DNA from 3 places in the Rhizobium sp. EC-SD404 genome. Region 3 is predicted to be linked to each of the others. Evidence: riboswitches for the same ligand, from Rfam matches in the RefSeq annotation. Region 3 holds a riboswitch; each other region holds the start of a gene.
What was found. A riboswitch is a leader RNA that binds a small molecule or an ion and turns the genes downstream of it on or off. The one in region 3 is predicted to bind cobalamin.
Positions count from the first base shown of each region.

Region 1: another riboswitch for cobalamin. It lies ahead of GC125_RS07600 (ABC transporter substrate-binding protein); the one in region 3 lies ahead of GC125_RS14715 (HupE/UreJ family protein).
Region 2: another riboswitch for cobalamin. It lies ahead of GC125_RS04885 (TonB-dependent receptor plug domain-containing protein); the one in region 3 lies ahead of GC125_RS14715 (HupE/UreJ family protein).

Region 1 covers NZ_LR701459.1:1,393,043-1,399,425, forward strand. Annotated here, with positions in the region: gene kdpA (potassium-transporting ATPase subunit KdpA) at 1-556, opposite strand, end outside; gene kdpF (K(+)-transporting ATPase subunit F) at 577-666, opposite strand; gene GC125_RS20230 (hypothetical protein) at 675-806, opposite strand; gene GC125_RS07585 (class I SAM-dependent methyltransferase) at 997-1,650, opposite strand; gene GC125_RS07590 (ABC transporter ATP-binding protein) at 1,661-2,458, opposite strand; gene GC125_RS07595 (FecCD family ABC transporter permease) at 2,455-3,519, opposite strand; gene GC125_RS07600 (ABC transporter substrate-binding protein) at 3,516-4,529, opposite strand; cobalamin riboswitch at 4,659-4,854, opposite strand; gene GC125_RS07605 (class I SAM-dependent methyltransferase) at 5,024-5,725, opposite strand; gene GC125_RS07610 (metallochaperone AztD) at 5,830-6,383, opposite strand, start outside.
Region 2 covers NZ_LR701459.1:818,165-824,547, forward strand. Annotated here, with positions in the region: gene GC125_RS04870 (ABC transporter ATP-binding protein) at 1-235, opposite strand, end outside; gene GC125_RS04875 (FecCD family ABC transporter permease) at 232-1,233, opposite strand; gene GC125_RS04880 (ABC transporter substrate-binding protein) at 1,230-2,072, opposite strand; gene GC125_RS04885 (TonB-dependent receptor plug domain-containing protein) at 2,081-4,039, opposite strand; cobalamin riboswitch at 4,229-4,434, opposite strand; gene GC125_RS04890 (indolepyruvate oxidoreductase subunit beta family protein) at 4,505-6,058, opposite strand; gene GC125_RS04895 (thiamine pyrophosphate-dependent enzyme) at 6,060-6,383, opposite strand, start outside.
Region 3 covers NZ_LR701459.1:2,874,682-2,881,064, reverse strand. Annotated here, with positions in the region: gene GC125_RS14725 (TadE/TadG family type IV pilus assembly protein) at 1-883, shown strand, start outside; gene GC125_RS14720 (cobyric acid synthase) at 942-2,402, shown strand; cobalamin riboswitch at 2,450-2,828, shown strand; gene GC125_RS14715 (HupE/UreJ family protein) at 2,962-3,597, shown strand; gene cobU (bifunctional adenosylcobinamide kinase/adenosylcobinamide-phosphate guanylyltransferase) at 3,602-4,135, shown strand; gene cobW (cobalamin biosynthesis protein CobW) at 4,141-5,193, shown strand; gene cobN (cobaltochelatase subunit CobN) at 5,240-6,383, shown strand, end outside.

The DNA of each region.
Region 1 (6,383 bases), 1.5 Mb from region 3:
TCGACAGCGGCAGGAGCACGTACAAGACGCTGCGGGTCAGATCGACCCAGAAATTGCCGAGCGTCTTCTGCTCACGGGCGAAGAAGCCGCGGATGATCGCCGCGCAAACGGCCATGCCAACACCCGCCGACACGAAGTTCTGCACCGCAAGTCCAACCATCTGGCTGAAGTACGACATGGTCGTCTCGCCGCCATAGGCCTGCCAATTGGTGTTCGTGATGAAGGAGACGGCCGTGTTGAAGGCGAGGTCGGGCGACAGCGGCCCAAAACCCTGCGGATTGAAAGGCAGCAGGTGCTGCATGCGCAGCATCGCGTAGAGAACCGCGAAGGAGCCGAGGCTGAAAGCCAGGACGGCAAGGGCATAGCGAGTCCAATGCTGGCCCTGGTCTGCCTTGATGCCCGCGATGGCGTAGAAGCCGCGCTCAAGTGGAGCGAGTACCGGCGACAAGAATGTCGCTCGGCCTTCGTAAAGACGGGCAATGTAGAGGCCCAGAGGCCAAGCGAGCGATGTCAGTATCGCGGCATAGAGCGCGAATTGAAGGAGGTCGGGTGTCATGAGAGATGTCCTGTCTTCGCTCAGAACCGTTCCGGCCGGGCGAGCGCGTAGACCAGATAGACGAGAAGAAGAATGGCAACGGCGCCGCCGATAATGAGGTCCAAGGTCATACCGGGCCTCAGAGACGTTCGAGCAGGCGTACGGAGGCCGCCGCGGCGAGGAAAAAGCCGCCAGCAAGTGCGAGGTAGAGAAGGTCGAGCATGGGACGCTCCAGTGTTGCAGGAGCGTCCTGTCTATTGCCGCGTGCCATCAATGGGCGATGCGTGATCAGACCCTTCGGCATAAACGGCGCATAAACAGCCGGAGCCTCGATGCGTACAACGATCGCAATATCGCGATGCCGAAGGTCGCACGGCTCTGACAGCCGTGCATCCAAGGTATCCACGGTTAGAGCGTGGGGCATGATTGCCGATGGAAGAGCGGGGTGCTTGGACCGACGTCTACGAACGCACGGCTGAGATCGCAAAGAAGGGCGGCGATCCCATGGCCTGGTATGGAGGCTCTTCGAACTGCGCCGAAAAATCGCGAATCTCACTGAAGCCGGCTGCATGCAGCATGGCGCTTATTTCGTCCAGCTTGATCCCGGCATGTCGTGGCAGCCTGCTCGCCGTCCGGGCATCGTAGTCGGCGCGGTTGGTGGCCTGCGCCCAGTCGGCGTCGGTCACGAAGAGAGTTCCGCCGGCGCACAATCCGTGGCGGGCGATCGAGAGCACCTTCTCGGGATCCGCGACTGTCCAAAGAACATTGCGGAGGGTGACAGCGTCGAATGAGCCAGGCTCAATCTCGGCCTCCTCGATCTGCGCATGGACAAATGCTATGTCCACAGATCGGCTTTCGGCCTCCCTTCGGGCAACGTTGAGCATTCCTTCGGAACCATCGATCGCCGTTACCCGGTGACCAAGCTCGGCAGCGATGATGGCGCAGGCGCCTGTCCCGGTTCCCAAGTCAAGCATCCTCAGCCCGGTTCGGTTTCCAAGTGCCTCCGCAACAACGCGCTTCCACACTTCATGATGGCGCACATGCGAGGCGCGTCCGTCGAATGCGTCGGCGACGCGGGTCCAGTATCTGCTTACGGCGTCGTTCACGGTTTCCATAGGTGTCGTCCTACGCGGGCATGCTGATGAAGCGTTGGTTGTCGGTGGCGAGGGGCGAAAATCTCATCGTGATCTGTCGATCGTGTGGATCTTCGATGAAGCGCACATCCACCCGAAAGACCTCTCGGATCAATTCAGGTGTCAGGACGTCACGCGGGCGGCCGAGCGCGGCGCGTGCACCGCCTTGCAGAACACAGATGCGGTCGCAGCCCATTGCCTGATTGAGGTCGTGCATCGCGATGATGCTTGTGACAGCGAGCTGCTTCATCAGCCGAAGGATGCCAAGCTGGTGCTCGATGTCCAGATGGTTCGTGGGTTCGTCGAGCAGAAGAAGGCTCGGCTGTTGCGCGAGAGCACGTGCGATATGAAGCCGCTGTCTTTCGCCACCCGAAAGAGTTTGCCATTCACGGTCGGACAATTCCTGCATGCCGACCTGACTCAAGGAACGCTCGACGACGAGATCGTCTGCTCCCGACCAGCTTTGCAGGGCCGATAGCCATGGCGTCCGGCCCAGTTCCACCGCGTCGCGGGCGGTCATGCGTTCGGATGTGTCGGCCATCTGTTCGACGAATGCGACCTTCTGGGCAATCTCGCGCCGCGAATAGGATTTGAGCGGCTTGCCATCGAGTTCGATCGTTCCGTGTGACGGCACGAGCATGCCGGCCAGCAATCGCAGCAATGTGGACTTGCCCGAACCGTTCGGACCGACCAGACCCAGGGTCTCACCAGGAACGATGTCGAGATCGATGTCCGAAACAATCCGGGTGGCACGAATGCGCCACCAAAGCTCACGTGCCGAATGCATCATGCCGATCTCCGCGACCGGACAAGGATGATGGCGAAGGCCGGCGCTCCCACAAGCGCGGTGACCACCCCGATCGGCAGAACCTGGCCGGGCACGATCACCCTTGAAACGATGTCTGCCAGCACCAGGAACAGCCCGCCGGTAATTGCCGAAACCGGCAAGAGGCGTCCGTGCCGAACCCCGACGAGAAAACGGGCGGCGTGTGGGATGACAAGGCCGACAAAGCCGATCGATCCAACGATGCTCACCATCGTCGCCGTCATGAGAGCCACGGTGCCAACCAGCATGATCTGAATGCGGCGTACCGGTACGCCGAGCGAGGCCGCCGATTCCGAGCCGAATGCGAATGCATCGAGGGCGCGGCGGTGCCAGCAGCAGAAGAGTATCCCAAAGAGCGCCACTGGAAATGCCAGCTGGACGTCCGGCCAACGCACCGAACTCAAATTGCCGAGCAGCCAAAACGTGATGCCGCGGACCTGCTCTGCGCTTGCGGAATGCGCGATGACGAATGAGGTGATCGCGTTGAAAAGCTGAGAGCCCGCGACGCCCGCCAAGATGATCAAGCCGGTGGCTCGTTGTGCAGCGCCGCCACCCGCGGCCTGGGCCAGGATTGCTACGAAAGCGAAGGCGAGAATGGCGCCCATGAAGGCGCCAAGCGAGATGGAGATGAGGCCTGCCCCCAGGCCAGCGACCATAACCCCCACGGCGCCTGTGGATGCGCCGGCGGAAATACCCAGGATGTAAGGATCGGCAAGCGCGTTGCGCAGAAGGCTCTGCAGCACGAGACCCGAAACGGCGAGCGCCGCGCCACAACAGAGCGCCACGATCGCACGCGTCAGCCGGTAGTTCCAGATGATGCCCTCGTCGATCGGCGGCACGGCATAGCCTCCGCCAGCCAGGCGATTGGCCAGGGTGGCGAAAACGCTGCCAAGCGAGATGGGCGTTTCCCCGATAGCCGTCCCGGCCAGGATGGCGGCCAGCATCAGCACGATCGCCCCCGAAGTCAGCAGAGCAATGCTGCCGCCGCTCCATGAACGTCGCCCGCCGGCCGCCAGAAGCCTCATTGCGCGAGACCTGCGTTTTCGAGGCCATCCGCCATCGCTTCCAAGCCTTCGAACATGCGGACCGATGCATGGACGGCATGGGCGTCGACGATGATGATCCGATCGTTCTTGACCGCGGTCATCTGGCTCGTGACAGGATCCGATTTCAGGAACTCGAGCTTGCTTTCGAAATCATCCGCCGCGTAACGCCGCCTGTCCATGCGGGCGATCATGATGACATCTGGGTCAGCGCGAGCGATCGTCTCCCAGCCGACCGTGGGCCATTCCTCCTTCGATTCCACAACGTTCGTCATTCCGAGCGTCGCCATCATGGAGGCAGGGATGCCGCGTTGCCCGGCCACGAAGGGATCGGAACCTGCCTCGACGCTGGAGAACCAGAATACGCCACTGACATCGCCAAGTCCGAGTTGCTCTGCGCGGGCGGTGGCAGCTTCCTGGCGCTGCTTCAGTTCAGCGGTCAGAGTTTCTCCACGATCTTCGATATCGAAGATCGTGGCCAGTTCGGCGATCGCTTCATAGACGGTCTCGACATCGAAACTGTCGCTTCTTACACCGTCGCCAACAGAGTTATCCTTTCCGACGCAGTCAGCCGGCATCACGTAGGTCTCAACGCCCAGCTCGTGAAACTGTTCGCGCGTGGCGACGCCGCCTTGCTCGCCGACCTGGCTTGAAAACTGCGCCACAACGAGTTCCGGTTGCGTGGATAAGACGCTTTCGAAACTGGGCTCATTGTCCGCAAGTCTTGGAATTTTCGCGTCTGTCTCAGCAAATTCGCCGCTGATGTCATTGAACCAGACCGAAGTTCCCTGAACGGTTTCGGCGAGGCCAAGCGCGTAGAGCATTTCGGTGGCGGACTGGCCGACGGCGACCGAGCGTTTGGGTGCTTCATCGAAAGTGAGTGTATGCCCGCAGTTTTCGATCTGCAGCGGATAGTCCGTCGCGTTTGCTGATATGGACGCCGAAAGGATCGCGACGGAAATGACCGCCACGGCGAGAGAAACGTTGTTCATTTGGATCGACCCCGATCTGTGTTGAAGAGACGGGAATCCGGCTGAGGACGATGTGATTGAAAGTTGGCTCGGCGCAATCGGCCTGTGGCTGCAAACACACGACTTCCCCTCCGGACACCCCGCCGGCGTTAACGTTCAAGCGTGTCGGTAGGTCTCCTGACTGACGGGTCGCTGCACACCCCTTCCTTCCCAGATCAACCGATCCAGTGGATTTTTGGGGGAGTACTCGCCGCCTACAGTTGCGGGGGCAGTTTCGTTTGACGACCGAGGTCGCCTGCGAATTCCCTGTTATTTCCTTTCGGAAACCGACACCGACAGCGGTAACTCAATCGTCCCGCGTGCACAATGCTGAAACAGAGACACTCTTGATCACGATCGGTCCGACGCCAACGGGATGGGACGAAGCCGATGCAATCGATAGAGCCGAAGCGTTCATGAACTTCCTGAGAGCCGCGATCGCGCAGCATATCGATCATGTCGATCAACAGGGTCCGTCATTTGGTTGAGTACCAGCCGTGGACAAGAAACGTCTGAAAGAATTGGATGGGTGGATTGAAGCCTGTTTCTTGAAGAAGCTGCTCGGTCGCTTCGGGCGACAACAGGCTGAGTTCGTTGCGGAGGATCATGGGCAAATTGCGCAGGGCTTCCGGAGTGGCACCCATCAATGCCTGTATTCGCGCCCAGTCCCTCAGCATGGGCGGGAAGTCAGCTGCTTCCAGATCGGCACTGATTTCCGTGCTGACAAAATACCCACTGCTCCTGAGGCGGTCATAGACGTTTCGATAGAAGTTCGGTCGATCATCGCGAGATATGAAATGCGCGACCATGACCGTGACGATGGCGTCGAACCCCTTATCGGCCGGCACGTCATCGATGTATCCGGTGATCAGTTCGCACCGGTCGAGCAGGCCGGCACTCGTCAGCTTCTCGCGGCACACCGCGAGCATTTCGGCCGATGGATCGACACCGACAAAGCGCCAATCCGCGTGAGATCGAGCCAGCGACAGTATTTCCGCGCCGGTTCCGACTCCGATACAGAGAATGCGCGCGTCGGATGGCAGGTCGTCCAGAACCAGCCGAATGGCAAAATGCATACCGGCGCTGAGTTCGCCGAGCTCGCTGTTACGCTCATCATAGCGGCGTGCCAGCTCGCTGCTGAAAAAGCTCTCTGCTGCGGGTGTGTGAGGATTGGGCATTTTGAAATTCTTTCATCCAGGAAATGACGAGCCACTCTGTGCTGTGAGCAGCTCAATACAGCCGGAGCGCCCGGCCTATTGACCGAGCGCAAATGGAGCAGCCCTCAATCGTGGCTGTGGTTCTCGTGTCCGGATGTATCGCGCGCTTCGTCGCCATCCTCATCGTGAACGACGCCGCTGCCACCGACGATAACAATGTTGTAGGGCGTGCCCTCGACAGCGACTGTTTCGATCTCATCAAGCGTGTCCTTCGCGATGCGGCGAACCAGACCCTCGTTCGGGTCCGTCATCACGATCTCGTCGCCTGCCATTGCCAGGCGCGGCCGCGGATCGTTCCAGTGGCCGTCCATGGAGTAAGGCGATGTGATCCGTGCGCTGTTGGAGATGCTGGCATCCAGAACGTCGATCTGATGCAGCGTCCCATCTTCCGTCAGAACGTAGCCATATCGGACATTCACAGGATCGAGCACGAAATCGATTCGGCGGAAGGGCAGCTCGACGTACCGGAAATGCGGTTCATCGGCGGGATCGACGACGACAAGCCCATCGGCGCCGTAATTGCCGAGAAAGGCTTGCATGCTCCTGGCGCCGAGAAGCGTCCCGGTGCTCTCACCTGCCGGCAGGTCTTCCGGATACGCAAGCATCTCGAATACAGGCC
Region 2 (6,383 bases), 2.1 Mb from region 3:
CGATGCGCCGGGCTCGATCTCCGGCACCCATGCGACGCAGATCGTCGCCGTCGGATTCCATGTCGCCGTGGCTGGGCAGAAGGCCGACAAGGGCGCGCAGAAGCGTCGATTTCCCCGCGCCGTTGACGCCGACAAGCCCGATCAGTTCGCCCTTTTTCGCGGTAAAGGAGACGCCATCGAGCACCCCCCGCCGTCCGAGCGTCGCCGACAGGTCCTGAACGACGAGCGCGCTCATGCCGCGCTCCGGCGATGCTTGACGACAAGCCAAAGGAAGAAGGGAGCACCGATCGCAGCCGTCAGCACCCCGAGCTTCAGGTCGCGTTCCGGAGCGATCAGGCGAACGGCCACATCTGCCGCAAGCAGCAGAGATGCGCCGCCCAATGCGCTGGCCGGCAGCAAGCGCGACGGCTGCGAGCCGACCAGTGGGCGAAGGAGATGGGGAACGATGAGGCCGACGAAACCGATGGCGCCTGCGACGGCCGTTGCCGCACCGACGCAAAGGGCCGTGCCGAATGTCGCCAGCAGGCCCACCCGACGCATGCTCGTGCCCATGCTGGCCGCCGTGTCGGTGCCGAGCGTCAGCGTGTCGAGCGCCCGGCCGAGACCTGCGAGCAGCGCCCAGCCGGCGAGCATGAAGGGCGCTGCCAGATAGACGTGGACCATTGATCGATCCGCGAGCGACCCAAGCATCCAGAAGACGATTTCGAGCGCTGCGAACGGGTTGGACGAGAGATTGAGCACCAACGAGGTCATCGCTCCGGCAAGGCTCGAGAGTGCAACGCCCGCCAGGATGACCGTCAGGGCGCTGCCCATCCGGCCAGCAAGCAGATGCAGAGCGACGACGCAGGCAAGCGCACCGACAAGCGCCATCAGTGGCAGGGCAAGTGCAAAGGCCGCTGCCATGCCGCTATGGATCGCGACGACCGCGCCGAGCGAGGCCGATGCGCTGACGCCGAGCAGGCCGGGTTCGGCGAGTGGATTGCGCAGATAGCCCTGCAGCACCGCCCCGGAAAGCCCGAGCGAGGCGCCGATCATCAGGCCAAGCAGCGCCCGCGGCAGGCGGATTTCCCACATTACCAGCGCCAATGCGCTTCCGTCGGGCGAGGCAAGCACGCGAAGGCTGTCGATCGGCGAGAGATCGGCCGGCCCGGTCAGAAGCGACAGGAAGAACAGCATAAGCACGAGCACGGAGAGCCCGCCGAGCAGCGCCTTGGTGCTGGCTGCGCGTGTCATGGCCGGCCAACCGCGATGTCGGCTGCAGCATCCTGCAGGAGTTCGATCGCATCGAGGGTGAAGGGCCCGCCGCACACCCAGTGCGGGCCGGGCAAAGAAAGCGTTCGGCTCGTCGCCGCAACACGCCGGAAGGCGGGATGTGCGAAGTTTTCCTCGGCACGCACGCGCACTTCGTCGCCGTCATCGGTCGTCAGGAGAATGTCGGGCGCCTGCATGACCATGACTTCGAGCGGCACGCGCCCCATGCCCGTGACGCCGAGTGCATCGGCGACATTGGTGAGACCGGCGGCTTCAACGACCGCATGGGCAAGTGTGCCGGGACCGAGCGCATAGCTGTCGGGCTCGTAGATGGCGACGTCGATGTCCGACGGTTCGCTGGCCAGACCGGCAAGCCGCGCATCGAATGCGGCGACGAGATCTGAAGCCTGGCTTTCCCGCCCCAACAGCGTGCCCATGCGCAGAAGGTTCGATCGGATGTCTTCGAGCGAAGCTTCGGGCGCGAATTCTTCGACGCGAATGCCGAGCCGGCGAAGCATCGCGACCGTGCTGCGTGTTGTGAACGTGCCGGCCAGCACAAGATCCGGCTGCAGTTGATGGATTTCCTCGGCGCGCCCGTAATTGATCGGATAGGCCAAAGCAGCCTCGGCCAGCATCGAATAATCTGCGTCGCGGGCGAGGCTGGATATTGAGATCAACTGGCCGGAGGGGGCAAGCAGCATGGCCAATTGATCGGTGCAGACATTCATCGACACCACGCGCTGCGGCACGGTTTCGGCACTGGCTGCCGGCGCGGTGGCAATCGCCACCACGCCGGCAAGGCTCAGCATAAAGATGCGCACAGCACGCGTCAGAACGCTCCCCTCAGTCCAACGAAGGCCGTCCGGCCTTGCGCGTTGTAGCCGAAGATCTCCTGGTAATCCTCGTCGAACAGGTTCTCCACCCGGCCATAGGTCTCGAACGTCTCGTTGAACCGGTAGCTGCCGCCGACATTCACCGTCTGATAGGCGTCGAGCGTCACGCGGCTGGGCAGCGTCGGAACGAAAGCGACATCCTCCATCTCGCCGTTGAAGATCACTTCGCCGAAAAGCGACGCGCGCTTTTCCATGAAGCGATAGGTGAGGCCGAGCGATCCCGAGTGGCGGGGTCTGCGCACTTCGGCAAGGCGCGGTCCGCCGCTCTGGCTCTGCTCGCTGGCGTCGAGGTAGGTGTAGCTGCCCTGTGCGGAAAGCCCGGATCCGAGGTCGAGAGTCGCGGCGATTTCGATCCCCTGGCGGCGGCTTTCCCCGAGCAGGTTGATCGGCGTGGATGCGTAGGTCGGTGCCGGCCCGAAGACCGTTGCGATCTCGTTGGTGAGGTCCTGATTGAAATAGGTGAGATCGACGATGAGCGCTCCACCGAGGAAGCCTTGCTCGATGCCGATATCGAACCCGATGCTTTCTTCCGGAACGAGATCGGGGTTTCCGACGAAGCTTTCCGGATCATAGCCGAATTGCTCGATGAAGGTGGGATTGGTGACGCCCGTCCCGATCGAGGAGTGCAGACGCGTGAGCGTGCCCGGAACGGCCCAGGCACCGCTGAGGCTGAACGTCGTGGAATCGGCGAAGCGGTCGTTCAGATCGTGACGGATCGCGCCATTCAGAAAGAACTGCCCGAGATACTCGCCGCGATATTCGGCAACGAACGAGTTCCCATCGCGGCTCTGGCGTTCGGTCAGGTGAGACGGCAGGTAGGTTTCCCGCTCGAACTCGTACCCGCCTGTGATCTTGTGCGTGGCGTCGAGCAGGTTCGGCGTGTCGAACGCATAGGTCGCCTGATAGGAAACGGTGACGCGGTTGCCGTCGCTGGATGTTGCAAGCGCTCCATCGGTGAAGTTTTCACGGAACGTGTCGTTGCCGGAGATTCGCAGATTTTGCGTCCAGGCGCCATCGGCAGATTCATGCGTAAGCCCGAGCGAACCAACAAGCTCTTCTGTAGCCGTTTCCTCGTCGCCATCGACGACCAGGCCGACGAACGGGCCCGGCAGGAAGTCCGGCGGTCCGAGCGTCTCGAAATTCTGCGGATCGAGTTCGCTGCGGCGATTGACGTAGCGAAGCGTGCCGTCGAGCGTCAGCCCCGGCATCAGGTCATAGGCGAACCGGCCGTTGAGCGTGGCATTGCGGTCGCCGTCCTTCTCCGAGCCGAACGGCGAGACATTGTAGCCGTCGCTGCGTCGGAACGTGGCGCCGAGCGACAGATCGAAATCGTCGCGCCCGCCACTCAGCGTGACGCCGCCGAGCACGGTGCCGTCGGTTCCGGTCTCGCTCCGTACGTTCGTCCTGAAGCCGCCACGCTCGCCGCGCTTGGTGATGACGTTGATGACGCCCGAGAGCGCGTTGGACCCATAAAACGCGCTTTGCGGCCCACGCAGGACCTCGATACGTTCGATGTCGGACGTCATGAGGCTGCCGAAATCAAACTCGCCGGCCGCCGTGTCGCTGACGTCCACGCCGTCGATCATGACGATGACGTGGTTGGCTTCCGCGCCGCGTACGCGCACCTGCGTCTGCGCCCCGATCGATCCCATGCGGGAGACGGACAGTCCGGGAACCGTGCGCAGGATATCGGCAACCGACGTGACCTGGCTTCGCTCGATATCCTCGGCAGTGATCACGGTGAAGGCGCGGCCGGATTTTTCCTGGGCCACGGGTGTCAGCCCGTCGGTGACCAGCAGACGGTCGAGAACGGTAGTGGTCTCGGCATCCTGAGCGTTGGCAACGCCGACAGCTGCCAGCAGGATCGCGCCTGCTGGAATGAATATTCTAAGCAATGTGTCTGCCCCTTCGGGTCATGGAACGGCACGGAGGCACGCTCCCGGTTTCATCAGAAACCGCAGACGGACGGACGGCAGAGGCGATATGCACAAAGGCTCACCAAAGGTCGCACCCGGCGTGCGGCAACACTCTTTCAAATGTCACCGCCACGGACGACCGCGCATGGACCACACCCCGTGTCCACGCATGGGTGACTGGAACAGGCAGGTCTCCTGACTTCCGCGTCAACGCTCCATCTTCCGCCTTCCCGAATGTGCGAACACACCCAGTGGCATCGTGGAAGGAAGCTCGGCGGCTACAGTTGCGGGGGCAGTTGCGGGATTGGCCAGATGGCCGAACCGCATTCCCTTTTCATCCACCCGAAGGTGAAACCCGTTCCGAGCACACGTTTAGGGGTGGGCGTTCCTTGGGTCAATCCGCCGGCTCGCCCATGCTGGGAAATCTTCGCTCCAAGAGATTCTTTAGAGCGTCTCGATCGTTTTCAGAGCGCCATCCAGGGCCTTGCCTTCCTCGTCGAGAAGGGCGGCTTCGCGCAGACGCCGCAGCCAGTCGGCCGCATCCTCCCGGTGGCGGATCATCGGCAGACCGTCCATGACGCGTCGGTACTTCGACAGGCCGCGCTCGTGCGTGTCGGAATATCCCTTGATCAGGCGCCGGCATTTCAGCACCTCGACGGCCAGATCGTAATTGATGTCGCGGACCGACAGCGCCGTTTCCAGCCATTGCGTCATGTGCTTCATCTCCACCTCGTGGCGGAGCAGGCGTCGTCGCGCGGGCTTCAAGGTCGCAATCCCGTAGAGCATGCCGAAGCCGACGATGCCGTCGGTGCGGATGCGGCGGCCGCGGTTGAACACCTTGTCGAGGGCGCCGAACACCCTTGGGCTGTTCTCGATCCAGCGTCCGAGCCGGACAGGCAACGTGCCGCAGATTTCCTGCATGCGCGGATGAAAATACTCCGTCACATGGGCGATGGCGTCGCCGCCGATCCCCTGTTCGCGCCGCAGCCGCGCTTCGCGGCTCGCACGGGTCTTGAGGTCGGCCACGCGAATGATGTCGTCATAGACCATCGCGTTGGCGATGTATTTGGCGGCCTCGATCGACAGCCGCCATTCATGCGCAGCATCGTCGGTAGCGATGACCTTCTTGAGATGGTCGAGATAGTCTCGGCCGTAGGCGAGATCCTGGTAGTCCACGACCTTGCGTAGACCACGACCGGCCATGTCCTGCACGGGAGCAGGGAGGTCGCCGATCATGTTGCGCAGCGTGCGCCATTCGGAAACCAGCGCTTCGGGACCTTCCGGATCGCGCGCTTCGGCTTTCACCGCTTCGGGAACGGCGACCGACGGTGTCTTTCCGCCTGCAAGCGCAAGGTCGCACGCGGCATTGAACGCCCGCAGGCTCGCCTCGACGCCGCGGCCGGAACGCCGGATGGTCGCCTCGTAGGCGTCGCGCTCGAAGGGCAGGGCGCCGCTGCCGGCAAGGGCTCCGAACAGGCTGGACGAAATCACGCTGCCAGCATCGACCGCGACCTGCTCCATGTCGAAGCAGACGAGGCGATGTGCGGCGGCGGCAACGGCTTCCGTCACGCCAGGTGAGTCCGCGCGGCCATCGCCTGGCACGATCTTCTCGGAAACTGCGAGGACCCGGTGGGCCGAGGCGATCAGCGTCGTGCGATCCGGCGTCACGAAGCCGCGCATGACGGCGCGCCCGGCTTCCATGAGTTCCGCGGCGATGAGGATATCGACGTCGCCGGGAGCAGGGCTCAGCGAGAAGATCGGGTCACGTCCGGTGTCGGGCGCCATTTCGACGTAATAGATCGTCGCCCCGGTGCGCTGGGCGACGCCTGCGACCGATGTCGACTGCGCGCGATAGCCGGCACTTTCGGCCAGATCGATCACCCAATCGGTGAGCACGCCGCCGCCCTGGCCGCCGACGGCCAAGATTGCGATCTTGATGATCGATGTCGTGGCGTCCACGCCATCGGTCGGGAGGTCGGGGAGGCGGTGAATGGTCATCTCAATTCTCCGCGAAGATCAGGCGGCTGCGTTCGCGGCGGTTCTTGAGCCAGCCGATCACCCGGCGTCGCAGCCGGTCGGCGAACCGGTCGACACTTGTCGGGTTTTGGATGAGGTCGGCGCGGTAGAAGGACGGGCAGAGCACGGCGGCATCGGCCACCTCGCCGCAATTGCCGCAACCGACGCAGCTCTGGTCGATGCTGGCAACCGGATCGTCGCGCAGCGGATCGTCGAGTTGCTTGACCGAAAGCGACGGGCAGCCCGAAAGCCGCATGCAGGCGTGGTCGCCCGTGCAGACATCCTCGTCCACGCCGAACCGCGGGCG
Region 3 (6,383 bases):
TAAACAGGCTCGCAGCGTCTGGCGCGGCGGTCTGGAACTGGCGCTCGTGCTCGATGTCAGCAACTCCATGAAAAACCGCATGCCGGAAATGAAGCTGGCAGCCAACCGTCTGATCGATGAATTTTACGGTACGGAAGCGACGCTTCCCAATGTGCGTGTGTCGCTCGTGCCGTTCTCCGGCCGCGTCAATTTCGTCGACTATGGCTGGGATTGGATGGCGGACCAGACGGGCCGCAATGTCGCAAATGCGCAGCCAAGAAACCCGAAGAAGGATGCGTTTTCGCCGTCCGCATCTGCACTGTGTTCCGGTTGGCGCAGTGGCACCAATGGTGAGACGGACGCTTCCCCAACGGTCGAAAAACTTCCCATGTTCGACGGGCCGCACGAAACCTGCCCGCAATCTCGCATGATCGCTCTGACGGAGAGCAGGGCGGTGATCCAGGACGGGATCAACGCGCTGACCAACAATCACGGCACGAGTACGCAGGTCGGGCTTCTCTGGGGCTGGCGTTCGCTCTCGCCGGATTGGCAAGGTCACTGGTTTCCCGACAACCCCGATTTGCCTCTGTCCTACGAGGAGACACCCGGCAAGCACGTCGTCATCATGACCGACGGAAAGAACCATCCAAAACAAGCCGGCGACGAGCATACCGAAGACGAGGTCAATGCCCAGTTGATCCGGCAGTGTCAGCGGATGCGCGACCAGGGCTATACGATCTACGCAGTTACCTATTACATGAACGGGACGTTGACCGACCTTTACACCGCCTGCACCGGTGTTGCCGATCATGTCTATGACGCAAATTCGGCTTCCGAACTGTCGGCGGCATTTGAGGATATCGGCGGATCGCTCGTATCATCGGCGCTTCGTCTCACCCGCTGACCTTTGCCATTGCGGGTGCTAAGGACGGCCGACCCAATCTGCGGCCGGAGACTGTCTTTTGGCAAAAGCGCTGATGTTGCAAGGAACCGGCTCGGATGTCGGCAAGACGGTTCTGGTGGCCGGGCTCTGCCGGCTTGCGGCCAACCGCGGGATCAGGGTCAAACCTTTCAAGCCGCAGAACATGTCGAACAACGCCGCCGTCGCCGAGGATGGCGGCGAGATGGGGCGGGCGCAGTGGTTGCAGGCGCTGGCCGCGCGCATAGCGCCTTCGATCCACATGAATCCGATCCTTCTGAAGCCGGAAAGTGAGACGGGAAGCCAGGTCGTCGTTCACGGCCGCGTCGTGGGCAAGGCCAGGGGCAGGGACTACCAGGCGCTGAAGCCGCAGTTGCTCGAAAAGGTGATGGAGAGCTTTGCGCTTCTCAAGCAGGATTGCGACCTCGTGCTGGTGGAAGGGGCCGGGTCGCCTGCCGAGATCAATCTGCGCGCTGGCGACATCGCCAATATGGGCTTTGCGACGAAGGCCGGCGTACCGGTGGTGCTCGTCGGCGACATCGACCGCGGCGGCGTGATCGCCTCGCTCGTCGGAACGCACCACATCCTGCCGGAAGAAGACCGCCGCATGATCTGCGGCTTCCTGATCAACAAGTTTCGCGGTGACGTGTCGCTTTTCGACGATGGGCTTGCGGCGATCACGAGGTTTACCGGCTGGCAAAGCTTCGGTGTCGTCCCTTGGCTGGCCGAGACGGCTCGATTGCCGGCCGAGGATTCCGTGGCGCTCGAGCGATTGGTGGCGGGATCGGCGCGGGCGCTGAAGGTGGCCGTACCCGTTCTGTCGCGAATCGCCAATTTCGACGATCTCGATCCGCTCGCCGCCGAGCCGCAGGTCGAACTGGTCTATGTGCGCAGCGGCGAACGCTTGCCGGACGATGCCGGCCTGATCGTGATCCCCGGTTCGAAATCCACCATCGGCGACCTGGCCGCCTTTCGGGCGAATGGTTGGGATCTCGATCTTGCCAGGCATGTGCGTCGCGGCGGGCATGTCGTCGGCATCTGCGGCGGCTACCAGATGCTGGGGCGCAGCGTCGCCGATCCGCTCGGGCTCGAAGGCGCCCCGTCGCGCGTCGAGGGGCTCGGCCTTCTCGACATTGAAACGGTTATGGAGCCCGACAAGATCGTGCGCAACGTCGCCGCTCATTCGACGGTGTTCGACGAGCCGTTGCAGGGATACGAAATTCATCTCGGCCTTAGCGAGGGACCCGATGCCGGACGCGCGCCTGTCGTGATCGACGGACGACCGGATGGCGCGATGACGGCCGATGGGCGCGTCATGGGCACCTATCTCCACGGCCTATTTGCTGCCGATGGGTTTCGCCGCGCCTATCTCTCGACGCTTGGGATCGAGGCCGGTGCGGATGGGTATGCGCAGGGCGTGGACATCGCCCTCGACGCCATCGCCGCGCGGCTGGAGCAAGTGCTGGATGTCGACAGGCTTCTCGCCTCGGCGGCTGTTGTATGATGCGCCCAGTTCTCAAACGCGATTGACACCGATCGCGCGCCACGCCTATTTCTAGTGCATCGAAAGGTTCCTCGGCCGCCATCGGCGTTCGGGGATGAAAAGGGAATGCGAGGGGTGGACCCAATCCGGGCGCCTTGATCGCAGCCGACCCCGCGACTGTAGAGTGGCGAGGCTTTCCCATCCGACGATCTTGGTCTGACGGTTGGAGCGATGCGTGGTGCATTGCGGACCACCAGACCGAGGACGCCGGAAAAGCCACTGGAGTGGCGACTGCGCAGAACCATGGCTGGACGCCTCTTGTCTACGAATCGTCCGCCAGCGCAGCGCCGCAAACTCCGGGAAGGTGAGGGACAAGCCGTTGCATCGGGCATTGCGCCCGATGCTGCAGCCATGAGCCAGGAGACCTGCCCGTCGATTTCGAACCTAGAGGGACGGGGTGTTCCGCTCTTGGCCAACAGTCTCGTTTCCGGGAAGCCCGGATATTGGGGGAGGCTGCGCGGTCAGGCGAACACACCGTTCAGAGGCCATTTTGGGCCCATCTGACACGGGAGTTGTCTTTATGATCGTCTTGAACCGCGGCTTGACGGCCGTAGTCTTCACTGTGCTTGCCTCGTCTGCCTATGCCCACCACCCGATGGGCGGCGAAACGCCGTCCACATTCTCCGCCGGTCTTCTGTCCGGCATCGGGCACCCGATCATCGGGCTCGACCATCTGGCCTTCATCATCGCCGTCGGCATCGCGGCAACGCTCACGCGTCATCGCTTCGCCATGCCGCTCTTCTTCGTCGGGGCGACGGTGGTCGGAACGCTCGTACATCTCGCATCGGTGGGACTGCCCTTCGTGGAAGTCATGGTGGCGCTGTCGGTCGCGGTGCTCGGCATCATGCTGCTTTCGGGCCGCGACTACGCGCCGGCCGCCTACGCTGCCGTCTTCGCGCTGGCCGGCCTCTTTCATGGTCATGCCTATGGCGAAGCCGTGTTCGGTGCCGAAACAACGCCGGTTCTCGCCTACCTCGCCGGTTTCGCAGCGACCCAGTACCTGATTGCGATCGGCGCCGGGCTTGCGGTAACGGCGCTGTTCGCACCGGGCCGAACTGCCGAGAATGTCGCATTGCGGATTTCCGGTGGTGTCGTGGCAGGCGTTGGCGCTTTGCTCGTGGGCGAGCATCTGCTTGCCGCGATCGGTCTCGCCTGAGCGGATGGCAGCAGCACGGAACGGGGCGGTCTTCGTCCTCGGCGGAGCCCGCTCCGGCAAATCGGCATTCGCCGAGACGCTGGCGCGGGAGACCGGCCTTCCTCGCCATTACGTCGCGACGGCACAAGCCTTCGACGACGAGATGCGTGCCCGGATCGCACGCCACCGGGTTGATCGAGGTGCGGACTGGGTGACCCATGATTGCCCCCTGTCGCTGACGGGAGTGCTGCGCGAGCACCTGCGTCCCGAACGCGTCGTGCTGGTGGACTGCCTTACGCTCTGGGTCACCAATCTCATGATGGAGGAGCAGGGCGATGCTGCGATCGAATCCGATTTCGACGATCTCGTCTCGCTCCTCGTCAGCCCGCCCGGACGCGTTATCCTCGTCTCCAATGAGGTCGGTCTCGGCATCGTTCCGGAAAATTCCATGGCGCGCGCCTTTCGCGATCATGCAGGGCGCCTGCACCAGAAAATCGCGGCGGTCGCCGACGAGGTCTACTTCGTCGCAGCCGGCCTGCCGCTCAAAATGAAGGGTTAGTTTCCATGCAAGCGAAGATACCGGCAACGGTGATCACCGGCTTCCTCGGCGCCGGAAAGACGACGCTCATTCGAAACCTGCTGATGAATGCGCAAGGGCGCCGCATCGCGCTGATCATCAACGAATTCGGCGATCTGGGCGTCGATGGCGACGTGCTGAAAGGCTGCGGTGCCGAAACCTGTACCGAAGACGACATCGTCGAACTGACCAATGGCTGCATCTGCTGCACGGTCGCCGACGACTTCATCCCGACGATGGAAAAGCTTCTGGAGCGCGACCGCCTGCCGGATCACATCATCATCGAGACCTCGGGCCTCGCGCTGCCGCAACCGCTCGTCAACGCCTTCAACTGGCCCGGCATCAAGGAGCGCGTCACGGTTGACGGCGTCGTCACCGTCGTCGACAGCGCCGCAGTCGCGGCCGGCCGCTTCGCCGATGACGAAGATCGCGTCGACGCCATGCGTGCCGCCGACGAGAGCCTCGATCATGAAAGCCCGCTGGAAGAGCTGTTCGAAGATCAGCTGACGGCGGCCGACCTCATCATCCTGAACAAGAGCGATCTCGTCGACCTGGAGCGCATGACCGCGGTGCGGATTGACGTTGCGGCGCGCACGAGCCGCAAGCCGCAGATGATCGAGGCGTCGGGTGGCAACGTGTCGGCGGCCGTCCTTCTCGGGCTCGGCGTGGGGACCGAAAGCGATATCGCCAATCGCCGATCCCATCACGAGATCGAGCACGAGAATGGCGAGGAGCACGATCACGACGATTTCGAAAGCTTCGTCGTCGATTTGGGCGCTGTCGCTGCACCCGACCGTTTCGCGTCGGCCCTCAAGGACGTCATCGCGACCCACGACATCCTCCGGCTCAAGGGCTTCGCGGACGTCGAGGGCAAGCCCATGCGCCTCGTGGTGCAGGCGGTGGGGAGCCGCGTCGACAGCTATTTCGACCGTGCCTGGAAGCCTAACGAGGAGCGCGGGACGCGTCTCGTCGTCATCGGTCTTCATGATGGGCTCGACGAGGCGGCGATCACTGCAGCGCTGCAAGACGCCGCGCGATGACGATGAAACGCCGACCATGCGGTAATGGCGGCAAGCGACGGCGGCCATGCACCTCCTCCTGAGCCAGAAGGGCTCGATTGCCGACGGAGACGAGGCGATCGATCTCGGACAGACGCCGGGCGATATCCTTTTCCTATCGGCTGCCGATACGGAACTGGCAGCAATCGCGGCTGCCAGGGCGGGCGGCAGTGCCGGTGCGCGGTCCGTGCGTGTCGCGAGCCTGATGACGCTGAAGCATCCGATGTCGGTCGATACCTACATCGAGCGGACGGCACGCCACGCCCGGCTGATCGTCGTGCGCGCGCTCGGCGGAGCCAGCTATTTCGCCTATGTGCTCGATGCGCTGCTGGCGACGGCCGCCCGGGAGGGCATCGCGCTGGCGGTGCTGCCGGGCGACGACAAGCCCGACGAGGGTCTTGCGCGGTATTCGACCGTTCGACCGGCTGACCGGGAAGCGCTCTGGGCATTTCTCAACGAGGGCGGGGTGGAAAACGCCCGCGGCCTGCTCGATTACGCGGCGGCGATGATCGACGGCTCGACAAGGCCGGGCGGCGCGGTTCCGCTGATGCGAGCCGGCGTGTGGGCGCAGAACGGCTCTCAGCACGGGACGAAAGCCGGCCGTGTTTCCATCGTATTTTACCGCGCACTTGTCCAAAGCGGGCAGACGGCGCCGGTGAAAGCCTTGGTCGACGCGCTTTCGGCACGAGGCTTCGCCGTCACGCCGCTTTTCGTTTCCAGCCTCAAAGACCCAGTTTCGATCGCGGCCGTCGAACGAAGCTTTGCCAAGGCGCCGCCGGACGTCGTCATCAATGCCACCGGTTTCGCCGTCTCGGCGCCGGGCGGTGCAACGAAAGGCACCGTGCTGGAATCGACCGGCGCCCAGGTGCTTCAGGTGGTGTTCTCCGGCTCGGCGCGATCTGCGTGGGAGGCGTCGGCGCAAGGGCTGTCGGCACGCGATCTTGCCATGCATGTGGCGTTGCCTGAAGTGGACGGGCGGATCCTGTCGCGCGCTGTCTCGTTCAAATCGGCCGAGCGGTACGATGAGACGGTCGAGGCGAATATCGTCGCGCACGAGCCGTTGGCAGACCGCATCGATTTTGTTGCCGACCTTGCCGCGAATTGGGCGAGCTTGCGCCGAACTGCACCCTCCGACCGCCGCGTCGCGATCGTGCTCGCCAATTACCCGAACC